3 regions of the Cellulomonas sp. P2_B4 genome follow, and region 2 is predicted to be linked to each of the others. Evidence: riboswitches for the same ligand, from Rfam matches in the RefSeq annotation. Region 2 holds a riboswitch; each other region holds the start of a gene.

Region 1 (7,527 bases), on a different contig from region 2:
GGTGCTGAGCCTCATGTCCGACCGCGCCGCGGGCACGCCTCCCGTCACCGACGCCTCGCTGGGGGGCTGGCGCGAGCGGCTCGAGCTCATCCTCGCGATCCAGCAGCCGATCCTGCGCGCGCACCCGTGGCTGGCCCGCACGACGACGGTCCTGCACGCCATCGGCCCGGGGCGGCTCTCCTGGATGGAGGGCATGCTCGCGGCGCTCGAGGACACCCCGCTGACCGAGTCGCAGAAGGTCGGCGCCATCGGCGTGCTCTCCACGCATGCGCTCGACCAGCTGCGGGTCAGCGAGCAGCTGTCGGCGCAGGCACGCACCGCGGCGGTCGGCCCCACGGAGGGCGACGCACCCGACCTGGGCACGCTCATCGGCATCCTCGCGACGCCCGCCTCGCACCCCGCGCTGCTGCGCGCCGTCGACGCCGGCGGCTTCGTCTGGGACCCGCTCGACGAGGACACCCTCGACTTCGGCACGCAGCTGATCCTCGACGGCATCGAGCGGCTGATCGTCGTCGCGTCGAGCCGACCCCAGCCCTCGCTCGACCGAGCGGCTCCGCATCCGGCCGGTCCGGTGTCGGACGGAGGAGACAGACTCGGGGCATGACGCTCCCCGACGCACTTCCCGAGCCTCGGCCGGACTCGAACATCGGCCGCTGCTTCGGCGACGGCAACCCGCTCTACGAGAAGTACCACGACGAGGAGTGGGGCAAGCCGGTCCACGGCGAGAACGCGCTCTTCGAGCGGTTCGCGCTCGAGGGCTTCCAGTCCGGGCTCGCCTGGATCACGGTCCTGCGCAAGCGGCCCGCGTTCCGGGCGGCGTTCGCCGACTTCGACCCGGAGGTCGTGGCCGAGTTCGGCGACGACGACGTCGCGCGGCTGATGGCCGACGCGTCGATCGTGCGCAACCTCGCCAAGATCGAGGCCACCATCGCGAACGGCCGGGCGCTGCGCGCGCTGCACGCGGACGGCGGCTCCCTCGACGCGGTCCTGTGGTCGCACGCCCCCGACCGCTCCGGCTGGACGCGTCCCGCCACGTGGACGGACGTCCCGGCCATCACCCCCGAGTCCAAGGCCCTCGCCAAGGAGCTCAAGTCGCTCGGTTTCCGGTTCGTCGGACCCACCACCGCGTACGCCGCCATGCAGGCCTGCGGGGTGGTGGACGACCACCTGGCCACGTGTCCGAGCGCCCAGGGCGCCTAGCCGAGGCTCCGGACCCCCCGCGCCCCTAGAGATGGACGCCTGACCAGGCAGAACGCACTGGTACGCCCGGGTGAAGCACTGGACGACGGGGTCCTGGGCGTGCTGTGGCGCCGGGTGAGATCGATACTCCTGCCGGGTGACGCTCCCGAACCCATCTCGGCAGGTGAGAACCAGCCGACTATCGTGCCGAGAGTGGCAGACGTCTTCGAACCCGACGGGCGGCACGACGACGTGCGCGCCGCGGCCGATGCGTTGACGGGAACCCCGGCACCGGACGTGGACATCCTCGCCGCGGTGCAGGACGGGCTGCGGCTCGTCCCGGCCGGCTCGCCCACCTCGTGGTTCGACGTCCCGCAGCAGCGCCGCGGGCGCGACGACAACACCCTCGGGGGACGCCGCGGGGTCTGATCGCTCCCCGGGACAGTCTCGTCTCACCCATCGAGCATGGTTGCCCACCATGTGGTCGGCGGTCTACGATCGCGCCTACCATCCAGAGCGGCCGAGAGACCTGGCTCGACGACGCCGCAGCAACCCCCCTCTTGCGAGGGTGTGGGTGCTTCCGCCAGGGACGATGGAGTGAACCCAGATGTCCCCGAACGACCGTTGCCCCACCCCGCAGGCGTGCCCGTGAGCGCCGCGACGCTGGAACCGCGCACGCCCGGGCTGCACGTCGCCCCGGCCGCGCGCCCCCACGCCGCCAACGACCGGCCGACCATCTCCTTCGAGCTCTTCCCGCCGCGCAACCCCGACGCCGCGCCGCGCCTGTGGGCGACCATCCAGGCGCTCGAGTCGGTGCACCCGGACTTCGTCTCGGTCACCTACGGCGCCTCGGGCAAGACGCGCGTCACCACCCGGCAGCTGGTCCGCCGGCTGCTGCGGGAGACGACGCTCAACCCGATCGCCCACCTGACCTGCGTCGGCACCTCCCGCGAGGAGATCACGACGATCGTCGAGGAGTTCCTCGACGAGGGCGTCCGCTCGTTCCTGGCGCTGCGCGGCGACCCGCCCGTCGACCAGCAGGACTGGGTGGCCCACCCGGACGGCCTGCAGACCGCCGGCGAGCTGGTGGAGCTGCTGCGCCAGATCGAGGCGCAGCGCTGCGCGGACAGCCCGTCGCAGGCGGTGCGCGCGCGCGTCCGACCGCTGTCGGTCGCGGTCGCGGCCTTCCCGCGCGGCAACCACGCCACCGGCGGCACCCGCGCCCAGGACGTCGCCTCGCTGCTGGCCAAGCAGGAGGCGGGTGCCGACTTCGCCATCACGCAGGTGTTCTTCGACGCCGACGACTACCTCGGGATCGTCGCCGACGCGCGCGACGCCGGGGTCACCATCCCGATCATCCCGGGCATCATCCCGACCACCGACCCCGCCCGCCTGCACCGCGTGCAGGAGCTCACCGGGGTCCCGGTGCCTGAGAGACTGTTCGACCTGCTCGGCTCCGCCGACGACGAGCTCGACCGCCACCGCCGGGGCATCCGCGCGAGCGTCGACCTGGTCAACGGCGTCCTGGACGGCGGGGCTCCCGGCGTCCACCTCTACACGTTCAACCAGCACCATGCCGTACTTGACCTGCTCGAGGGTGCACACCTCGACGGCGGAGCTCGGACAGCTCCCGACCTGGCCAGCGGGCCGCAGGTCACGGCAACCGCCCGACCCTCGAGGGACTGAAATACCATGACCAAGATCCAGTTTCCGGCACAGTTCCCCGCCGGCTCCGTGCTCGGCTACCCCCGGATCGGCCCGCGCCGCGAGCTGAAGAAGGCCATCGAGTCCTTCTGGGCGGGCAAGTCGTCCGCCGACGAGGTCGAGGCCGTCGCCGCCGACCTGCGCCGCCGGACCCGGACGCGTCTGGCTGAGCTCGGCCTGGCGACCGACGTGCCCGCGATCCCGAGCGCGTTCTCGTTCTACGACCACGTGCTCGACGCGACGGCCGTCGTGGGCGCCGTGCCCGCACGCTTCGCCGACCTGGTGGCCGCCGACGGCACGCTCGACCTGGCCGGCTACTCGACCGTGGCGCGCGGTCGCGGCGACGACCTGCCGCTCGAGATGACCAAGTGGTTCGACACCAACTACCACTACCTGGTCCCCGAGATCGGCCCCGAGACCACGTTCCGCTACGCGAGCGACCGCCCCGTGCGGGAGTTCAAGGAGGCCCTGGCCGACGGCGTCCTGACGCGTCCGGTCATCGTCGGTCCCGTCACGTACCTCGCGCTGGCCAAGTCCACCGAGGGCGCGCCCGACGACTTCGCGCCGATCGACCGCCTCGAGGACCTGCTGCCCGTCTACGCGGCACTCCTGCAGGACCTCGCCGCCGCGGGTGCCACCTGGGTGCAGATCGAGGAGCCCGCGCTGGTCTCCGACTCGATCGAGGTGCCGGCCGAGCAGCTGCTCGCCGCTGTCATCGAGGCCTACCGTGCCCTGGCCACGGACCTCACCGACCGCCCGGCGATCCTCGTCGCCGCCCCGTACGGCGACCTGGGTGCGGCGTTCCCGGTGCTCGCCGCCACCGACGTCGAGGCCATCGGCATCGACCTGGTCCGCGGCAGCGCGCCGACCGAGAAAGTCGCCGGCCTGGAGACCAAGACGCTGGTCGCCGGCGTGATCGACGGCCACAACATCTGGCGCGCGGACCTGGACGCCAAGCTGGCGATCCTCGAGCAGCTCGAGGGCCTCGGCGCCGCCGCGGTCACCGTCGGCACCTCGACGTCGCTGTTCCACGTCCCGCACACCACGACCGACGAGCCGGGTCTCGACGACACCCTGAAGAGCTGGCTCGCGTTCGCCGACGAGAAGGTCGTCGAGGTCGTCACGCTGGCCGAGGGTCTGACGGAGGGTCGCGAGGCCATCCACGAGCAGCTGCTCGCGGCCACCGACGCCGTGAACAGCCGTCGCACCGCGCCCGGCGTCGTCGTCCCCGCGGTCCGCGAGCGTGCGGCCGCCCTCACCGAGGACGCGTTCAACCGTGGCCCGTTCGACGAGCGCAAGGTCGCCCAGGCCGCCCGCCTGAACCTCCCGCCGCTGCCGACGACCACGATCGGCTCGTTCCCGCAGACCGGCGAGATCCGCAAGGCGCGCGCCGCCTTCGGCAAGGGCGAGCTGACGGAGGCGCAGTACGACGACGAGATGAAGGCGGAGATCCGTCGCGTCGTCGAGCTGCAGGAGCAGATCGGCTTCGACGTGCTGGTGCACGGCGAGCCCGAGCGCAACGACATGGTCCAGTACTTCGCGGAGAACCTTGACGGGTTCGCCGTGACGCAGAACGGCTGGGTCCAGTCCTACGGCTCGCGCTGCACGCGTCCGTCGATCCTGTGGGGCGACGTCTCGCGGCCGAAGCCGATCACGGTGGACTGGACGGCGTACACGCAGTCGCTGACCACCAAGCCGGTCAAGGGCATGCTCACCGGCCCGGTGACGATCCTCGCGTGGTCGTTCGTGCGCGACGACCAGCCGCTCGGCGACACCGCCAACCAGGTCGGCCTCGCGCTGCGCGACGAGATCCAGGACCTCGAGGCCGCGGGCATCGCGGTGATCCAGGTGGACGAGCCCGCCCTGCGCGAGCTGCTGCCCCTGCGTGTCGAGGACCACGCCGCGTACCTCAACTGGTCGGTGCGCTCGTTCCGCCTGTCGACCGCGGGCGTCCGCGCCGACACTCAGATCCACACGCACCTGTGCTACTCCGAGTTCGGCCAGATCATGGGCGCGATCGACGGCCTCGACGCCGACGTCACGTCCATCGAGGCGGCCCGCTCGAAGATGGAGATCCTCGCGGACATCGCGGCGGCCGGCTACCCGCGCGCCGTGGGCCCGGGCGTCTACGACATCCACTCGCCGCGCGTCCCCAGCGAGGGCGAGGTCGAGGAGCTGCTCACCGAGGCCGTCAAGGCCATCGCCGTGGACCAGCTCTGGGTCAACCCGGACTGCGGCCTCAAGACCCGTCGCTACGAGGAGGTCGCCCCGTCGCTGGAGCACATCCTCGCCGCGACGCGGGCGGTGCGGGCGACGCTCTGACACCAGCGCAGGCAACGACGGCCCCGTCCGGTGGACGGGGCCGTCGTGCGTCTACGGTCGGTCACGTGACGACGATCTTCGACACGCTGACCCTCGACCAGCTCCGCACCCGCACCAGCGAGAAGTGGCGGCACTACCCGGCCGACGTGCTCCCGCTGTTCGTCGCCGAGATGGACGTGCCGCAGGCCGAGCCGGTGGTCCGCGCGGTGCACGACGCGATGCTCCGCGGCGACACGGGCTACCCCGCCGGCCGGGGCCTCGCCGAGGCGATGGCGGGGTTCGCCTCGACCCGGTGGGACTGGGACGTCGACCCCGGGCGGACCCGCACGGCCGCGGACGTCATGGTCGGCGTCGTCGAGGTCCTGCGGCTGCTTACCGACCCGGGCGAGGCCGTCGTCATCAACCCGCCGGTCTACCCGCCGTTCACCACGTTCCTGCGGCATGCCAACCGGCACATCGTGCACGCACCCCTGGGTGCCGATCGTCGGCTCGACCTCGACGCCCTGGACTACGCGTTCGGCCGCGCGGCGCTGCACGGTCGTCGGGCCGCCTTCCTGCTCTGCAACCCGCACAACCCGACCGGGACCCTGCACACGGCCGACGAGCTGGCCGCGGTCGGCGCGCTCGGGGCGAAGCACGGCGTCCGGGTGGTGTCCGACGAGATCCACGCCCCCCTCGTCCCGACGCCGGGAGCCCGGTTCGTCCCGGCGACCACGGTCATCCCCGACGCGATCGCCCTGCACTCCGCGTCCAAGGCGTTCAACCTGGCCGCGCTCCGGGTCGCGGTCGCCGTCCCCGGCCCGGACGCCCACGAGCTCGACGGCATGGCCGACCCCGTCGCCGACGGCGTGATGCACCTGGGCGTCGTCGCGCAGACGGCCGCCTACGCGGACGGAGGCGCGTTCCTCGACGAGGTCCTGGTGGGCCTGGACCGCAACGGCAGCCTGTTGCGGGAGCTCCTGGCGCCGCTGGTGGACTGGACGCCCCCCGTGGCCACCTACTTCGCCTGGCTCGACCTCAGCAGGTACTCGGACAACCCGGCGCGCGCGCTGCTCGACGGCGGTCTCGCGGTCAACCCGGGCCCGACGTTCGGCGTGGAGGGCGCGGGCCACGTGCGACTGAACTTCGCCACCTCGTCGGCCATCCTCACGGACGCCGCCGCGAGGCTCACGACGACGCTCGGGGGAACGCGGCGCGCCTGAGGAGCCCTCAGCGGTGCGCAGCCCTGCTGAGGTGCTCCTGCAGTGCGTCGACGATGCGGACGTCCGCATCCAGCCACGGGACGTCGTGCCACTGGCTGATCGGCAGCCACCTGAGCTCGTCGTGCTCCTCGAGCGGCTCCGGGGTCCCCTCGACCACCTCGGCCAGCCAGATGCGCATCACGTACTCGTCGGAGAGGCGCCAGAGGCCATCGTCGGGTCCGACGAGCTCGTCGCCCAGGCCGATCCGTGCGCCGAGCTCCTCACGGATCTCGCGGTGCAGGGCGTCCTCGGGCTGCTCGCCGGCGTCCACCTTGCCGCCGGGGAACTCCCAGCGGCCGGCCAGACGGGCCGGGACTGCACGTCGCGCGGCCAGCAGCTCACGCGGGTCGTCGAGGTCGTCCACGATGGCGGCGGCGACGACGAGTACGGGTGAGGTCATGCGGTGAGTCTGCCAGGCCCCTGTGTCAGGGGTGTGGCTTCGGTGCGACGGCCGCGTTCCTCGAGCCGGCGCACCAGGAGAGTCAGCGGATGCCGTGCGCCACTGCCCAGGCGACGGCCTCGGCGCGGGTGGAGACTCCGATCTTGCGGTACACGCTGCGCACCTGGGACTTCACGGTGTTGCGCGTGACGAAGAGTCGCGTGGCGATCTCCTCGAGAGTGACGTCTTCGGCCAGCTCGGCCAGGACGACCCGCTCGCGGCGCGTCAGTGCGTCGTTCGAGACTCCGACGGTCCTGCTCGTCTCCACCATGCTCATGATGTCCTCCGGTGTGCTGCGTCGCCCGGGACGTCCGGGTCACGCTCTTGGCTGCGTACCGGATGAGAGAGGGCAATCAGTGAGCCATGACGCCACTTCTGCCAACTCTTCATGTACGGGTTCCCCCCCGACATGCCGATCTCGCTAGCCACCCACAATGAACGTCGCATCGGCACCTTGATACGCCGTACGTGTGGCTGGTTCTCAGGTTTCACCCGATCGGGCGAGTGCAATGTCCACGAAATGGGACTACCTGGCACCAGCCGGTGTGTCCTGCGGGTCAGCCGGCGCTCTGCGCGGCGTACTCGTCGGACGTCAGGAGCGGACCGGTCGACGTCACGTCGACCTTCAGGAGCCAGCCCGCA
Region 2 (7,527 bases):
AGTGACGGTCGTCGTCCTGCCCGGCGTGCCCGGGCTCGGCGGCCTCTACGTGCGCGGCGCGGCGTCGTCGGGACGACTGTCCGTGTCTCGCCGGCTCGACCGGGCACCGACCTCGTTGCCCGACGTCGAGTACGTCGTCCGGTCGGTCCACGCCTCCGCGGACCACCTGACCGAGTACCAGCACCTGCTCGGCGAGTCGGCGAGCGACGCCCTGCCAGCCGGCTTCGTGCACGTGCTGGCGTTCCCCGTCGCGACGGCCCTCATGGCGCGCGCCGACTTCCCGCTCCCGCTCGCCGGCCTGGTCCACCTCTCCAACCGGGTGGTCCAGAGCCGCGCCCTGTCATTGGGGGACACGCTCGAGCTCCGGGCCTCGGCGACGAACCTGCGCGGTCACCGCACCGGCACGCAGGTGGACCTCGTCACGACGGTCTCCGCCGACGACGAGGTCGCTTGGCGCGGCGTCTCCACGTACCTGGCGCGCGGTGTGTTCCTGCGGGGCGAGGGTCCCGACGAACGCAGCGGGTGGACCGCCCCGACGCCCACCGGTCAGTGGGTGCTCGCCGCGGACACCGGTCGCCGGTACGCGGCCGTTTCGGGCGACCACAACCCGATCCACCTCTCGTCGCTGGCCGCCAGGGCGTTCGGGTTCCCGCGCGCGATCGCCCACGGGATGTACACGGCGTCGCGCGCGCTGGCCTCCGTGGGCGCGGCGCGGACCGACGCCTTCGACTGGTCGGTCGAGTTCGCCAAGCCGGTGCTGCTGCCGTCGACGGTGAACGTACGGATCGCCCCGTCGGACCGCGGATTCTCGTTCGCGGCCTGGACCAAGGTGCCGCACCTGACGGGTTCGGTCACGCCGCTCGGCTGAGCCGCGAGATCCGGTTGCTGACCGCCCGGAGACCGACGAACGGCCGCCGGGTCTCGGATCCCGCCGGCCGCTCGCCTTGGGGTCCATCCTGGTTCAGAGACGGTCCCGCCGCAGGGTGAAGCCCACCTGCGCGTGAGGTCGTGCGTCTGGGCCGAACTCGACTCTTTCCATGCACGACCGCGGCTACGCACGAGCTCGCGCGGCGGGTCAGGCGTTGCGGTCGCGCCGCACGAGCTCGCGCGGCGGGTCAGGCGTGACGGGTCGCGACGAACACCGCGGCAACGCTCGTGCTCGCGCGGCGGGTCAGGCGTTGCGGGTCGCGACGAACACCGCGCCGCCGACCACCGCGAACGCGATCGCGACGAGCGGCGAGATGCCGGCCAGCAGCGCGACGACCGCCGTCGCGACGAACAGCCCGGTGGCCGCGGCCGCACGGGGGCTGCCCACGAGTCGGTGGTCCGACCGCGGCGCCATCCAGCGGCTCCACACCGCGACGGCCACCACGACGAACGCGACTGCCAGGAGCAGGGACACGAGCGTGCTGCTGCCCAGCCGCCAGCCGGCGACCGCCAGCAGAGCGATCATCGCCAGCTCGACGAGGAACGCCAGCACGCCGAGCACCCCGACCTGCTGCTGCGCCACGGGATCGGTCACGCGCTCATCCTGCCGACGAACGGCCCACCGCCGCGACCCCGCTGCGCGCAGGCCGAGATCGACCCTTCGGCGCGAGATCGGCGCTCGGAACTGCCGATCTCGCGCCGAGAGGTCGCTCTCGGCGCCGCGCTCGCGCGCGGCCGGGCGCAGCGAGGTGGTCGCGAGCGCGGCAGTTCCGTGCGAACGCGGCAGCAGCAGGTGCCGCGTTCGACAGGAAGTGCCGCGTTCGCCGAGTCCGGAACGGTTACCGCCGGTGGCGCCGAGCCTGCGTCAGTCGTCCAGGGCCGGGCCGCAGGCGGCCGCGGCCGTGGCGGCCAGGTGGTCCAGGCCGTGGACGGCGACGAGCGGGCGGGTGTCCTCGACGACCGCCCAGCAGCCGTCGACGATCTCGTAGCCGGACGCGGGACCGTCGGCGAGGTACTGCGTCAGGGCGGTGACCAGCCGGTCGACGGCCTCGCTCGTCGTGCCGACGCCGACGGACGCGCGGATCGCACCGTCGGAGGCGTTCAGGTGCGCGAGGAGCGGGTGGGCGCAGAAGCGGCCGTCACGGACGCCGATCCCGTGCTCGGCCGACAGGTAGGCGGCGACCAGGCCGGGGTTGTGGCCCGGCACGGTGAAGGTCAGGACGCCGACGGGCGGGGCGGAGTCGGGCCAGATGCGCGCGATCTCGACGCCGTCGATGGCGGACAGGCCCGCGACGAGCCGGGCACGCAGGGCGTCCTCGTGGGCGTGCAGCGCACCGGGCGGGAGGGCCGCGAGCTGGTCGCACGCCTCCGCGAGCGCGATGGCGCCGATGACGTTGGGCGAGCCGGCCTCGTGCCGGGCAGGTGCGGGCTGCCACACGGTCCGGTCCGTGCGCACGTCGCGCACCGCACCTCCCCCTGCGAGGTACGGCGCACCTGCGTCGAGCCAGTCGCGACGTCCGACCAGGGCGCCGGCCCCGAACGGTGCGTACGTCTTGTGGCCCGAGAACGCGATGTAGTCGGCGTCGGAGGCCGCGAGCGAGAACCCGCGGTGCGGCACCAGCTGGGCGCCGTCGACGGCGACGCGGGTGCCCTCGGCGTGCGCGAGGGCGATGACCTCGTCGAGCGGCAGCGACTCACCGGTGACGTTGGAGGCGCCGGTGACGGTCAGGAGCGCGTAGTGCCGGCGCGCGAGCTCGTCGCGAAGCCTGGACAGCGTCTCGGCGACCGTGCGGGCGATCGGCAGGATGGTGGTCGAGTGGCCGTGCCCGTCCGCGGAGTGCACCCAGGGCAGCAGGTTGGCGTGGTGCTCGATGTCCAGCACCAGCACCCGGGACCCGCTCGGGACGACCCGGGCCAGGAGGTTGAGCGAGTCGGTGGTGTTGCGGGTGATGATCGCGACGTCGTCGGGACGCGCGTCCACGAACCGCGCGATCGTCTGGCGCGACGACTCGTACAGGGCGGTGGACACCTGCGACAGATACCCGGCGCCGCGGTGCACGGACGCGTACAGCGGCAGGACCTCGGTGACACGCGCGGCGACCGCCTCGAGGGCGGGCGCGGACGCGGCGTAGTCGAGGTTGGCGTAGACGCGCTGCGTGCCGTCGACGAGGGGCACCGTGGTGTTGCCGCCGACGACGGGGAGCAGCTCGCTCACCGCGTCGACGTCCACACACGAGAGGCGCTCGGCAGTTGTGGTCATGATGGTCCTCCGACACAGAGGGGGCACCGCCGTCGGTGGACCCCGCGCTTGCCGAGCCCCGGACGGAACTCGGCCAGGTCGTCACCCGGGGCACCCCACCGCGGAGGAGGGTTGCCGGCCAGCGAGCCGGGGCTTGACGCTGGCGCTCATGACCTGAGAAGAGGGTCCCCGTCCCGCCGCGCACGTGTCAACGCACGATCGGATTCGTCTCGGATCGCAAGACTTCGATTCCACCAGTTGGATTCCGTCCGACGCCCGCACTAGCATCACCGGCACCATCCAGAGCGGCCGAGAGATCTGGCTCGACGACGCCGCAGCAACCCGCGTGCACGACAGTGCACGGACGAGGGTGCTACCGCCAGGACCGATGGAGGCTGCGCACGTGACAGAACGACTCAGGTACCGGCTGCTCAGCGGCACCGACGACATCGCCTTCTGCGAGCGCGTCTCGGAGGCCCTGGCCGACGGCTACGTGCTGCACGGCGGCCCGGCCGCGACCTACGACGGCGAGCGTGTGATCGTCGCGCAGGCCGTCATCCTTCCGAGCAACGCGACCCACGAGACGAGGCCCGTATGAGCTACGCCGGCGACCTGACCCCCCAGCAGGCCTGGGACCTCCTGGCGTCCGACGGCGACGCGCTGCTGGTCGACGTGCGCACCGACGCTGAGTGGGCCTACGTCGGCATCCCCGACGCCGCGTCGATCGGCGGCCGCTCCGCGCTGGTCGAGTGGGTCTCGTACCCGTCGGGACGCCCGAACCCGCAGTTCCTCAAGCAGCTCGGCGAGCTCGGGCTCACTCCGGGCGACGGCCGGCCGATCGTGTTCCTGTGCCGCTCGGGCGTCCGCTCGGTGCACGCCGCGAACGCCGCGACGGCCGCGGGACTCGGTCCGGCGTACAACGTCCTCGAGGGCTTCGAGGGCGACGTGGGTGCCGACGGGCACCGCGGGCACTCGGGCTGGCGCGCGGCCGGCCTGCCGTGGCGGCAGCGGTGAGCCCCCGGGTGCCGGGTCCCGGCGACTGGGACGAGAAGCGGGTCGAGCGCGGGACGCTGCGGCCGGACACCCTCGCCGTGCGCGGCGGGCTCGTGCGCTCGCAGTTCCAGGAGATGTCCGAGGCGCTCTTCCTGACGCAGGGCTACGTCTACGACGACGCCGCTCAGGCCGAGTCCGCGTTCGCGGGCGAGTACGACCGGTTCCTGTACTCGCGCTACAACAACCCGACGGTCTCGACGTTCGAGGAGCGGCTGCGGCTGCTCGAGGGCGCCGAGGCGGCGTTCGCCACCGCCAGCGGGATGTCCGCGGTGTTCACCGCGATCGCGGCGGTCGCCAAGTCGGGCTCGCGCGTCGTCGCGGCCCGGGCCCTGTTCGGGTCCACGGTCGTGCTCTTCGAGGAGGTCTTCGCCCAGTGGGGTGTGACCACCGACTACGTCGACGGGCACGACCTCGCGCAGTGGGAGGCGGCGCTCTCGACGCCGGCCGACGTCGTGTTCTTCGAGACGCCGTCCAACCCGATGCAGGACCTGGTCGACATCGCGGCGGTCACGACGCTCGCGCACGCCGCGGGCGCGATCGTGATCGTCGACAACGTCTTCGCGACGCCCGTCCTCTCGAAGCCGCTCGACTTCGGCGCCGACGTCATCGTCTACTCGGCGACCAAGCACATCGACGGCCAGGGCCGCGTGCTCGGTGGCGCGATCCTGGGGTCGGAGGAGTACATCCACGGACCCGTGCAGACGCTCATCCGGAACACCGGCCCGTCGCTGTCGGCGTTCAACGCGTGGGTCCTGCTCAAGGGCCTCGAGACCCTCTCGATCCGGGTCAAGCACCAGACGGCGTCGGCCCTGCGGCTGGCGACCTGGCTCGAGGAGCAGCCGGGCGTCTCGCTGGTCCGCTACCCGTACCTGCCCTCCCACCCGCAGCACGCGCTCGCGCTGCAGCAGCAGAGCGGCGGCGGGACGGTCGTGACCTTCAACCTCGCGGTACCCGACGGCGCGTCGTCCGAGGTTGCCAAGAAGGCGACGTTCGGCGTGGTCGACGCGCTGCGGATCATCGACATCTCCAACAACCTGGGCGACGCGAAGTCGATCATCACGCACCCCGCCACCACGACGCACCGCAAGCTGGGCGCCGAGGGCCGGGCGGCCGTGGGGATCGGCGAGGCGACGCTCCGGCTGTCGATCGGCCTCGAGGACCCGGACGACCTGATCGACGACCTCACGCAGGCGCTGGACACGCTCGGTCGCTGACGACGTCCCGCGGGTGTCCGTGCGGCCGGTGAACACTGGCGGCATGGACACCCGGCGGCTCGTCGTCTCCCCGGCCCTGCGGCTCGGCGTCGGAGTCGTGGCCGGTCTCGTCGTCGCCGTGCTGGTCGCCTGGACGTCCGGGTTCGCCGCGTTCCTGTCCGGCTGGGCCGTCGCCGCGGCCGTCTTCGTCGTCTGGACCTGGCTCGCGTGCGCGCCGATGGGTCCCGACGAGACCGCGGCGCACGCCACCCGCGAGGAACCGACCCGGCTGGCCTCCCACGTCATCGTGATCGCGGCGGCCTTCGTCACGCTCGGCGGCGTGGTCCACGTGCTGGTGAGCTCGTCGCTGCACGCGTGGCTGCCCGCGATCGCGGTCCTGGCGAGCGTGGTCGCGTCCTGGGCCGCGATCCACACGGTGTTCGCGCTCCGGTACGCCCGCATGTACCTGACGGACGGCGCCGGCGGGATCGACTTCCACCAGGAGGAGCCGCCCGAGTACACCGACTTCGCCTACGTCGCGCTGACGGTCGGCATGAGCTTCGCCATCTCGGACACCGACCTCGGCTCGTCGCGGATGCGCCGGACCGCGCTCGCGCACGCGCTGCTGAGCTACCTGTTCGGCACCGTCATCATCGCGCTGCTGGTGAACCTCGTCGCATCTATCTGAGCTCGACCGTCTCGTTCTCGCCGCCGTCGTACCGCTCGCCGGTGACCTTGGCCTTCACCAGGCTGAACGCCGTGGTCAGCTTGCCGCCGGGCGCGTGCCAGTACTCGGCGGTCTGACCGCGCAGGGCGATGAGCACCACCCCGGGGGTCTCGGGGCCGTCCGGGAACCACGCGTCGGCCGTCGGGCCCCAGAGCTCCTTGATCTTGGCGAGGTCCCGCACCACGTCGGCCGTCCCCGACACCGACACCCACGACGTCGACTCCGCGAACGCGGCGTTCGCGGGACTGCCCGCCTCGATCTCGTGCACCTTGTGGCTGTCGGCGTCGGCGAAGAACCACAGGTCGCCGTCGTAGTCGACGTCCTGCACACCCATCGGGCGGCTGACCAGCGCCCCGCTCGGGTCCACCGTCGTGAGCATCGCGAACCTCGCGGCCTTGATCAGCTTCGCCACCGTCGCGACGTCGTCGTCGTGCGTCATGAGCACTCCCTGCGTATGGACCGCCCGGGGTGTTCTCACCGGATGGTGCGGCCACGGTAGGCAGGATCCGCACGACCCACCACTGGAACGGTGGTGGCCCTACGCGCGATGCTCGGGGCATGGACAACGAGTTCGACGCCGTCGCGGTGGACCTGGTCGCCCGCGGAGCGACCCTCGGCCAGATGATGGGCCACCCCATGCTCAAGGTCGGGTCCTCGATGTTCGCCGCGTTCACCGGCGACGAGCACCTGGCCGTCAAGCTCGGGCGCTCCACCCCCGAGCACGCCGAGGCGCTCGCGCTCCCGGGCGCCGCGGTCTGGTCGCCGGGCGGCAGCGGTCGCCTGTTCTACGACTGGGTGTCGCTGCCGCCCGAGCAGGAGGACCACTGGATGCGGTTCGCCGAGGCGGCGCGGCTCCTCGTCAGCTGATCAGCGCACCCACTGCTCCCCGGCCTCGACCGCGACGGTCAGCACGTTCTCGGCCGGCGGGACCGGGCACGTGGCGAACTCGGTCAGGCCGCAGGGCAGGTTGCTCGCGCGGTTGAAGTCGAGGGTGACGGTGCCGTCGCCGGCCACCGGGCCGAGACCGAGCGTGCGCGACGCCGGGTAGGTGGTCACGCCGCTCGTCGCGTCCCGGAACAGGACCGACAGGCCGCGCGCTCCCCCGTCGAACACCACGAGCGACTGCGGCACGCCGCCGAGCTCGAAGTGCACGGTGCCGACGGCGGTGTGGTGGTGCTCGAGGCCCTCGACGACCGCACCCGTCGTGACGGTGCGCGGCTCGTCGAACGGCGACAGCGTGCCGGTGACGAGCCACTCCTGCGACGGGGTGTAGGCGGGGATGCCCGTGAATGCGGCGAGCTGCGGCGCGCGCGGGTCGTGCACGCGGATGATCACGTGGGCCGTGCGACGGGCCACCTCGAGGATGAGGTCGCCGGAGCGGACGCGCA
Region 3 (7,527 bases), on a different contig from region 2:
GCGCACACGCAGGACCTCGGAGCGCATGATGCGTGAGACCGTCGCGACGCTGGCCAGGCCGACCGCGATCGCGACCTTGACCGTCCCGAAGCCGAGCGCCGTGATGAGCGCGAGCGAGAGCAGCAGCGCGGGGATGGACAGCAGCACGTCGACGACGCGCATGACGACGTCGTCGAACACGCCACCGACGAAGCCGGCGACCAGACCGACCACGGCCCCGACCAGCAGGCCGACGCCGACGGCCACGAGCGCCGCCTCGAGCGTCAGCTGCGTGCCGTGCACCACCCGCGTGTACAGGTCGCGACCCAGCTGGTCGGTGCCGAACCAGTGCGCCGACGAGGGGGCCTGAAGCTTGTCGGCCGGCACTCCGGTGAGCGGGTCGCCGGGCGCGAGCACCTGCGGCACGAACGCCGCCACGAGCACGAACCCGATCCAGACGAGAGCGAGGAGGAGCCCGGGCCTGCGCAGCAGGTCGCCGACCCAGGCGAACCGCCCGCGCGTCTGCTCGTCGGGCTGATCCAGCGGCGCGTCGGCCGGGAGGTCGGCGGCGGTGGTGGCGAGGTCGTCGAGAAGGTCCGTCACATCACACCCCCGCCGTTGCGGGCTCACGGACCGCGGCCGCGGCGACCGGGGCCGCGGCCTTCGGTGGACGTGAGTGCCGCACGATCCGCGGGTCGAGGAGCGGGTAGAGCAGATCGACCGCGAGGTTGACCAGCACGAACACGGCGGCGGCGAACAGGACGACGCCCATCACGACGGGGATGTCCTGCGCGCTGACGGACGTCGCGGTGAGCCGGCCGATCCCGGCACGGGAGAACACGGTCTCGGTGACGACCGCCCCGGCCAGGAGCTCGCCGATGACCAGTCCGGTCACCGTGAGCGCGGGGAGCGAGGCGTTGCGCAACGCGTGCCGGAAGTGGACGCGCACCGAGCCGGCGCCCTTGGCACGGGCCGTGTCGACGTACGGCTGGCGCAGGCTGTGCTGGAGGCTGCGCGAGAGCATCTGCGCGATCAGCGCCGCCGTGGGCACCGCGAGCGTCACCGCCGGCAGGACGATCGAGGAGAACCCCTTGTTGCCCACCGCGGGGAAGATCGGGTTCTGGAACGAGAACCACTGGACGAGCATCAGACCGAACCAGAACGACGGGATCGCGACCCCGAGCGGGGGCAGGCCGAGCAGCGTGTTGGACAGGCCGCGGCTGCGCACCAGGGTCGCGACGATGGCCAGCCCGCCGCCGACCAGCAGCGCGAGCACGAACGCGGCCGCCGCGATGGCCGCGGTCGGCGGGATCGCCTCGGCGATCAGTCCGGTCACCGGCCGGTGCAGGACCACCGACGTGCCGAGGTCCCCGCGCAGGACGCCCCCGAGCTGCGTCAGGTACTGCACCGGCAGCGGCTGGTCGAGGCCGTACTGGGCGCGCAGCGCGTCGAGCTGCTCGGGCGTGACGTCCGACGACTCGCCGCCGTACATGAGCGAGACCGGGTCGCCCGGCAGCGCGTAGAGCACGACGAACGACACCGTGTAGGCGGCCCAGAGCACGAGGAGCGCCTGCCCGAGGCGGGCGAGCACGTAGCGGTTCATCGCGGGGCCCGGGGGAAGGCGCGCATCGGGGTCCTCGTTCCGTCGTCTGTGCTTGCACGGCGGGAGCCGTGCCGGGTAGTCACCTGGAGCACCCCGTCACGTGAAGGGTTGCTGCCCGACCAACCAGGGCTTTGCGTCGGGACTCGATACCGGCCGCGAAGGTAAGGACGAGGCGCGGGGTCGTCAACGATCCGCCGCTGCGTCTCACGGAATGGACGCACCGCCCGAGGACCGAGATGTGAGACGTCGCCGACGGTTCGTTGACTTCGGCATCCGGGCGGCTCACCCTCCCCGCGAACTCCGACAGCGCGCTCACCAGGGGAACCATGTCCGTCGCCCTCCTCCCGTCCACGCTCGACGCCCGCTACGGCGGCGTCGCACCCGACGACGTCGCCACCTCCGACGTCATCGAGCTGCAGCTCGCGCACCGCTCCGTGCGGCGGTACCTGCCCGACGACGTCTCGGACGCCGAGCTCGCTGCCGTCGTCGCCGCCGCRCAGTCCGCCGCGACCAGCTCGAACCTCCAGCTGTGGAGCGTCGTGGCCGTGCGCGACGACCAGCGCCGGTCGGCCCTGTGCGCGCTCGCGGGCAACCAGGCGCACATCACGCAGGCGCCGCTGCTGCTCGTCTGGCTCGTCGACCTCGGCCGCGCCCACGCCATCGCCGCGGCCCACGACGCGCCGACCGAAGGCGCGGACTACCTCGAGACGGCCGTCGTCGGGTTCGTCGACGCGGCCCTGGCCGCGCAGAACGCGGTGCTCGCCGCGGAGTCGCTGGGCCTGGGGACGGTGTACATCGGCGCGCTGCGCAACCGGCCGGCGGAGGTGGCCGACCTGCTCCACCTGCCGCGCCACGTGTTCGCCGCGTTCGGGCTCGTCGTCGGGCGGCCCGACCTGTCCGAGAACACGCGCGTGAAGCCGCGCCTGCCCCAGTCGGCCGTGCTGCACCACGAGGTGTACGACGACGCGGACCACGCCGACGCGGTCGCCGATTACGAGGAGCGGATCGGCGAGTTCTACGCCCTCGAGGGGCTGTCGCACTCCTGGACGGACCGGCTGCTCGCCCGGCTCTCCGGCCCCGCGGCGCTCAACGGTCGCGACCAGCTGCGCTCGGCGCTCGAGGCGCAGGGCTTCCGGCTCCGATGAGCACAGGCACGACGACGAAGGAGAGCACGATGACCGAGACCACCGCCCGCCCGGGCGCCCCCGCCGAGCACCTCAGCCTCGAGGACGCCGCGGCGCTCGCGCCCGCGGTCACCCCGCAGGAGGCCGCCGAGCGCGTCGCCGAGGGCGCGTTCCTGCTCGACGTCCGCAGCGAGACGGGCCGGTCGCGCACGGGCGCGATCCCCGGCGCCACGGTCGGCGACCGGTACGCGATCGACGACGAGTTCGACCTCGCCGCGGCCACGCACCACGCACCCGTCGTCTCGCTGGACACGCCGATCGTGGTCGTCTGCGGCTCGGTGCGCGGGTCCGGCCCGGTGGCCGCGGAGCTGCGCGCCAAGGGCTTCACCAACGTCGTCCACGTCGACGGCGGCTTCGGTGCCTGGAAGGACGCGGGCCTGCCCGCCGAGGAGCCGACCGCCGGATGAGTACCCCCTCCACCGCGTTCCTCGACGAGCTGCGCGCGCTCACCGAGCGCCGACGCGGGTCGTTCGTCCCGCTGACCTCCCCGTTCGACGGGGCCGACGAGACGTCGCGCGCCCTCGTGCGGGACGCGGCGAGCGCCGGCCAGGGGGACCTCCTCGACGTCGCGCACGCGATCCACTCCCACCCGGAGGAGGCGTTCCGCGAGGTCCGCTCGGTCGCGGCGATCGCGGACCTGCTGCGGGCGCGCGGCGTGCCCGCGACGGTGGGGACGCACGGCCTGTCGACCGCGCTGCGCGCGGGACTGACCAAGGCCGGGCCCGACGACGGCGCGGCTCGCGAGGACGCGGGTCCGACCGTCGCGATCCTGGCCGAGTACGACGCGCTGCCCGGGGTGGGTCACGCGTGCGGGCACCACCTCATCGCGGGCGCCGCGACGGGGGCGTTCCTCGCGCTGGTCCGGGCGGTCGCCGACGGTCTGGACCTGCCGGGTCGGGTGCTCCTGCTCGGCACGCCGGCGGAGGAGGGCAGCTCGGGCAAGGAGATCCTGGCGCGCAACGGGTTCTTCGAGGGCGTCGACGCGGCGATCATGGTGCACCCGTTCGGCTTCGACGTCGTCGACCACCCGTTCCTCGGCCGGCGGCAGCTGCGCGTCACGTACCACGGGGTCGCCGCGCACGCGTCGGCCAGCCCGTTCATGGGCCGCAACGCCCTCGACGCCGTCGCGCTGAACTACCAGGCGGTCGCGATGCTGCGGCAGCACATCCCGCCGAGCGACCGTGTGCACGGCGTGGTGCTCGAGGGCGGGACGCGGCCGAGCGTGGTGCCCGAGCGCGCGACCGTCGAGTACTACGTCCGGTCCGCGAGCCCGACGACCCTCAAGGACCTCTCCGAGCGGCTCGCCGACATCGCGCGGGGCGCCGCGCTGGCCACCGGGACGACCGCCGAGCTGGTCTGGGACGCGGCCCCGTTCACGCTCCCCGTCCGGACCAACGGACCGCTCGCAGAGCGCTGGGCGGTGCACCAGGCCGGTCAGGGGCGGACCGTGCTGGCCGGGGGCGTCGTCCCCGAGATACTCGCGGCCTCGACCGACTTCGGGAACGTGAGCGTCCGGCTCCCCGGCATCCACCCGATGATCGCGGTGAGCGACCCGGAGGTGGCCCTGCACACCCGCGAGTTCGCGGAGGTCGCCGGAGGTCCTCGCGGGGACGCCGCCGCCGTCGACGGTGCCGTCGGGCTCGCGCTCACGGCCCTGGACTATCTGGCCGACCCGGCGCTGCGTGCCGCGGTGCGGCAGGACTTCCAGGACGCCGGCGGCGTCCTGGACGTGGAGGGGTACTTCTCATGATCGAGGTGCGCACGTCGCGGCCGGACGAGCACGCCGCGGTCGCGGAGCTCACCGAGCACGGGTTCGCGACCGGGCCGTTCGGTCCGACCACGGACCCGGCGCGGCTGGCGCTGCTGCGCGACGCTCCCGGGCGCGCGGCGGCCGGCGACCTGCTCGTGGCGGTCGACGGCGACGAGCTGCTGGGCACGATCAGCCTGCTGCGGCCCGGCACCGGGTACACGCGGCAGGCCCACGACGACGAGGCCGAGGTGCGGCTGCTGACCACCACGCCGGCTGCCCGCGGTCGCGGGGTCGGCGCCGCGCTCCTGGCGGAGTCGGTCGCCCGCGCGCGGGCCTGGGGTGTCACCGCGCTGGTACTGGACACCGGCGCCCGCAACGTCGTCGCGCAACGCCTGTACCACCGGCTCGGGTTCGAGCGGGTGGTCGACCGGGAAACGATCGCCGGTCTGGTCGTGTACCGCTACGACGTCGCCCGCACCGGCCTGCGCGTCCGACTGGTCGCGCCGCACGAGTACGACCGCGTCGCGCAGCTGTCGGTCGAGGCGTACGCCCACGACTACGACATCCCCGACGAGTACCGCGCCTCCCTCGCCGACGTCGCCGCCCGGGCTCGCGAGCACGAGGTCTGGGTGGCCGAGGACCTCGCGACCGGCGAGCTGGTCGGGACGGTCGCAACGCCGCGCGCGGGCGAGCACATCTCCGAGCTCGGTCGGGACGGCGAGCTCGACTTCCGGCTGCTCGCGGTCGACCCCGCGGCTCGCCGACGAGGGATCGGGGTGCTGCTCACCGAGCACGTCGTCGCACTCGCCCGGCAGCGGGCCCTCGACCGCGTCGTCATGAACTCCGGGCCGCAGATGCTCGGCGCCCACGCGCTCTACCACCGTCTCGGCTTCGTCCGGCTGACCGAGCGCGAGACCCGTGTCGTCGCCGGCGGCACCCTGCTCGCGTTCGGCCTCGACACAGCACCACTCACGCAAGGAGCACTCTCGTGAAGTTCCAGGTCCTCGACATCGTCCCCCACGGCCCGCACCCGGTCACCGGCGAGCTGCTCGACCCGTCCACCCGCCTCGAGCGCGTCGTCGAGACCGCCGTGCTGGCCGAGGAGCTCGGGATCGACGCGTTCGCGGTGGGGGAGCGCCACGCCGGCGACTTCCTGTCGTCGTCTCCCACCGTGCTGCTCGGCGCGCTGGCCCAGGCGACGGACACGATCCTGCTCAGCACCGGCGTCACCGTGCTCAGCCTGCTCGACCCGGTCCGCGTCGCCGAGGACTACGCGACGATCGACCTGCTCTCGCGCGGGCGGCTCGAGATCGTCATCGGCAAGGGCAACGAGGACAAGCACTTCCCGCTGTTCGGGCTCCAGCTGGAGCACCAGTACGACTACCTCGAGGAGAACTACGAGCTCCTCACCCTGCTGCTCAGCCGAGAGCACGTCGACTGGAAGGGCACGTTCCACGCGCCGCTGACGGACGCGACGACGCTGCCGCGCCCGTACGACGGCCCCTTCCGCATCTGGCACGGCTCGGCCACCAGCACCATCGCGGTCGACCTCGCCGCCAAGCACGGCGACCCGATCGTGTCCGCGAACGCGCTGCAGCCCCGCGAGAACTACAAGGTGCTCATCGACCGGTACCGCGAGCAGCTCGTGGCCCACGGGCACGACCCGTCGGTCGGCTACGTCGGCTCCGGTTCGGGCGGCCTCTTCCTGGCGGACACCACCGAGCAGGCGACCGAGGAGTACCGCGCGGTCTACGAGGGCTTCGCCGCCCGGATGGCCGCCCGGCACGTCGGCGAGACGCGGCCCGGCAAGGTCTCGTCGTTCGCGCACATCGAGGACGCGGTCGAGCGCGGCCCGGCGCTCGTCGGCTCCCCGGAGCGCGTCGCGGAGAAGATCCTCGACTACCACGCCTCCTACGGGCACGACCTGCAGTCCGTCTCGCTCAACCCGGTCCTGCCGTACGAGCAGCAGCAGGACGTCCTGCGACGGTTCGCCGAGGAGGTCGTCCCGCTGGTCCGGGCCGAGGTGTCGACGACGCTGTGGGGACCGCAGAACCCGGGCCGTGCCCGCGGCCTCGACCGGCTCGTCGCGGTCTGACGTGGCCGTCGAGTTCCTCGGCGCCGGGTACGGCAACCCGTCGACCGAGACCACCCCGCTCGTCGGACCCGTCTGGGACCCCGGCTACACACGGGAGATCGTGCGCGCCCACGAGGCGAGCGGCTGGGACCACGTCCTGTTCCCCTATGCGTCCGACGGCCCCGACCCCGCGCAGGCGGCGGCCTGGGCGGCGGCACACACCGACCGCATCCAGCTGCGCGTCGCGCACCGCCCGAACGTCTCGGCGCCCACGTTCGCCGCCAAGACCTTCGCGACCCTGCACGCGGCGTCCGGCGGACGCGTCACGGTCCACCTCATCGCGGGCGGCCTCACCAGCGACCAGCGGGCCGAGGGCGACGACCTGGACAAGGACGCGCGCTACGACCGGCTCGCCGAGTACGCGCAGCTGCTCCTGCGGTCGTGGACCTCGGCCGAGCCGTTCACGCACGTCGGCCCGTACTACCGAGCGCAGGAGTTCGTCCTGCGGGCCCGCACCGAGCAGCGTCCGGGCCTGTCGGCGGGCGGGGCGTCGCGACGAGCCCTGGAGGTCGGTGCGCGCGTCGCGGACGTGTTCGCGCTCTTCGGCGAACCGCTGGCCGCGACCGCGGACCAGGTCGACCTGCTCCGCTCGTTCGCGACCGCCGTGGGCCGTCCGCTGCCTCGTCTGCAGATCGCGTTCCGGCCGATCGTGGCGCCCACCGACGAGGAGGCGTGGGCCAGGGCGCACGCGATCCGAGCACGCATCGACGAGCTCGCGTCGCCGCGCGCGGTGCGGACCCTGACCGAGGCACCCCGTGAGCCGGGGAAGCTGCCCGAGAACACCGCGAACCTGCGCCTGGCCGAGCTGGCCGCGTCGGGGGAGCGGCACGACCGTGCCCTGTGGACGCCGACCGTCGCGGGTGCGGGCGGGCTGCCG

What was found. A riboswitch is a leader RNA that binds a small molecule or an ion and turns the genes downstream of it on or off. The one in region 2 is predicted to bind S-adenosylmethionine.
Region 1: it holds a riboswitch for S-adenosylmethionine, as region 2 does, so the genes downstream of both, AC1DZC_RS17015 (methylenetetrahydrofolate reductase) here and AC1DZC_RS08690 (aminotransferase class V-fold PLP-dependent enzyme) in region 2, are expected to answer to the same signal.
Region 3: it holds a riboswitch for S-adenosylmethionine, as region 2 does, so the genes downstream of both, AC1DZC_RS18795 (ABC transporter permease) here and AC1DZC_RS08690 (aminotransferase class V-fold PLP-dependent enzyme) in region 2, are expected to answer to the same signal.

What each region holds. Positions count from the first base shown of each region.
Region 1 covers NZ_JBFUDI010000011.1:92,601-100,127, forward strand. Annotated here, with positions in the region: gene AC1DZC_RS17000 (TetR/AcrR family transcriptional regulator) at 1-604, shown strand, start outside; gene AC1DZC_RS17005 (DNA-3-methyladenine glycosylase I) at 601-1,200, shown strand; gene AC1DZC_RS17010 (hypothetical protein) at 1,393-1,608, shown strand; SAM riboswitch class I at 1,684-1,778, shown strand; gene AC1DZC_RS17015 (methylenetetrahydrofolate reductase) at 1,828-2,865, shown strand; gene metE (5-methyltetrahydropteroyltriglutamate--homocysteine S-methyltransferase) at 2,872-5,205, shown strand; gene AC1DZC_RS17025 (MalY/PatB family protein) at 5,271-6,407, shown strand; gene AC1DZC_RS17030 ((deoxy)nucleoside triphosphate pyrophosphohydrolase) at 6,415-6,846, opposite strand; gene AC1DZC_RS17035 (helix-turn-helix domain-containing protein) at 6,929-7,162, opposite strand; gene gcvH (glycine cleavage system protein GcvH) at 7,443-7,527, opposite strand, start outside.
Region 2 covers NZ_JBFUDI010000004.1:163,362-170,888, reverse strand. Annotated here, with positions in the region: gene AC1DZC_RS08705 (3-oxoacyl-ACP reductase) at 1-5, shown strand, start outside; gene AC1DZC_RS08700 (MaoC/PaaZ C-terminal domain-containing protein) at 2-868, shown strand; gene AC1DZC_RS08695 (YrdB family protein) at 1,172-1,522, opposite strand; gene AC1DZC_RS08690 (aminotransferase class V-fold PLP-dependent enzyme) at 1,793-3,187, opposite strand; SAM riboswitch class IV at 3,227-3,341, opposite strand; SAM riboswitch class I at 3,460-3,561, shown strand; partial or broken gene AC1DZC_RS08685 (DUF1737 domain-containing protein) at 3,555-3,734, shown strand; gene AC1DZC_RS08680 (rhodanese-like domain-containing protein) at 3,761-4,180, shown strand; gene AC1DZC_RS08675 (O-succinylhomoserine sulfhydrylase) at 4,177-5,433, shown strand; gene AC1DZC_RS08670 (DUF1345 domain-containing protein) at 5,477-6,100, shown strand; gene AC1DZC_RS08665 (pyridoxamine 5'-phosphate oxidase family protein) at 6,093-6,578, opposite strand; gene AC1DZC_RS08660 (hypothetical protein) at 6,698-7,006, shown strand; gene AC1DZC_RS08655 (DUF1684 domain-containing protein) at 7,007-7,527, opposite strand, start outside.
Region 3 covers NZ_JBFUDI010000014.1:78,285-85,811, forward strand. Annotated here, with positions in the region: gene AC1DZC_RS18790 (ABC transporter permease) at 1-582, opposite strand, end outside; gene AC1DZC_RS18795 (ABC transporter permease) at 584-1,582, opposite strand; SAM riboswitch class IV at 1,626-1,733, opposite strand; gene AC1DZC_RS18800 (NADPH-dependent oxidoreductase) at 1,909-2,727, shown strand; gene AC1DZC_RS18805 (rhodanese-like domain-containing protein) at 2,757-3,173, shown strand; gene AC1DZC_RS18810 (M20 family metallopeptidase) at 3,170-4,516, shown strand; gene AC1DZC_RS18815 (GNAT family N-acetyltransferase) at 4,513-5,508, shown strand; gene AC1DZC_RS18820 (LLM class flavin-dependent oxidoreductase) at 5,505-6,611, shown strand; gene AC1DZC_RS18825 (LLM class flavin-dependent oxidoreductase) at 6,577-7,527, shown strand, end outside.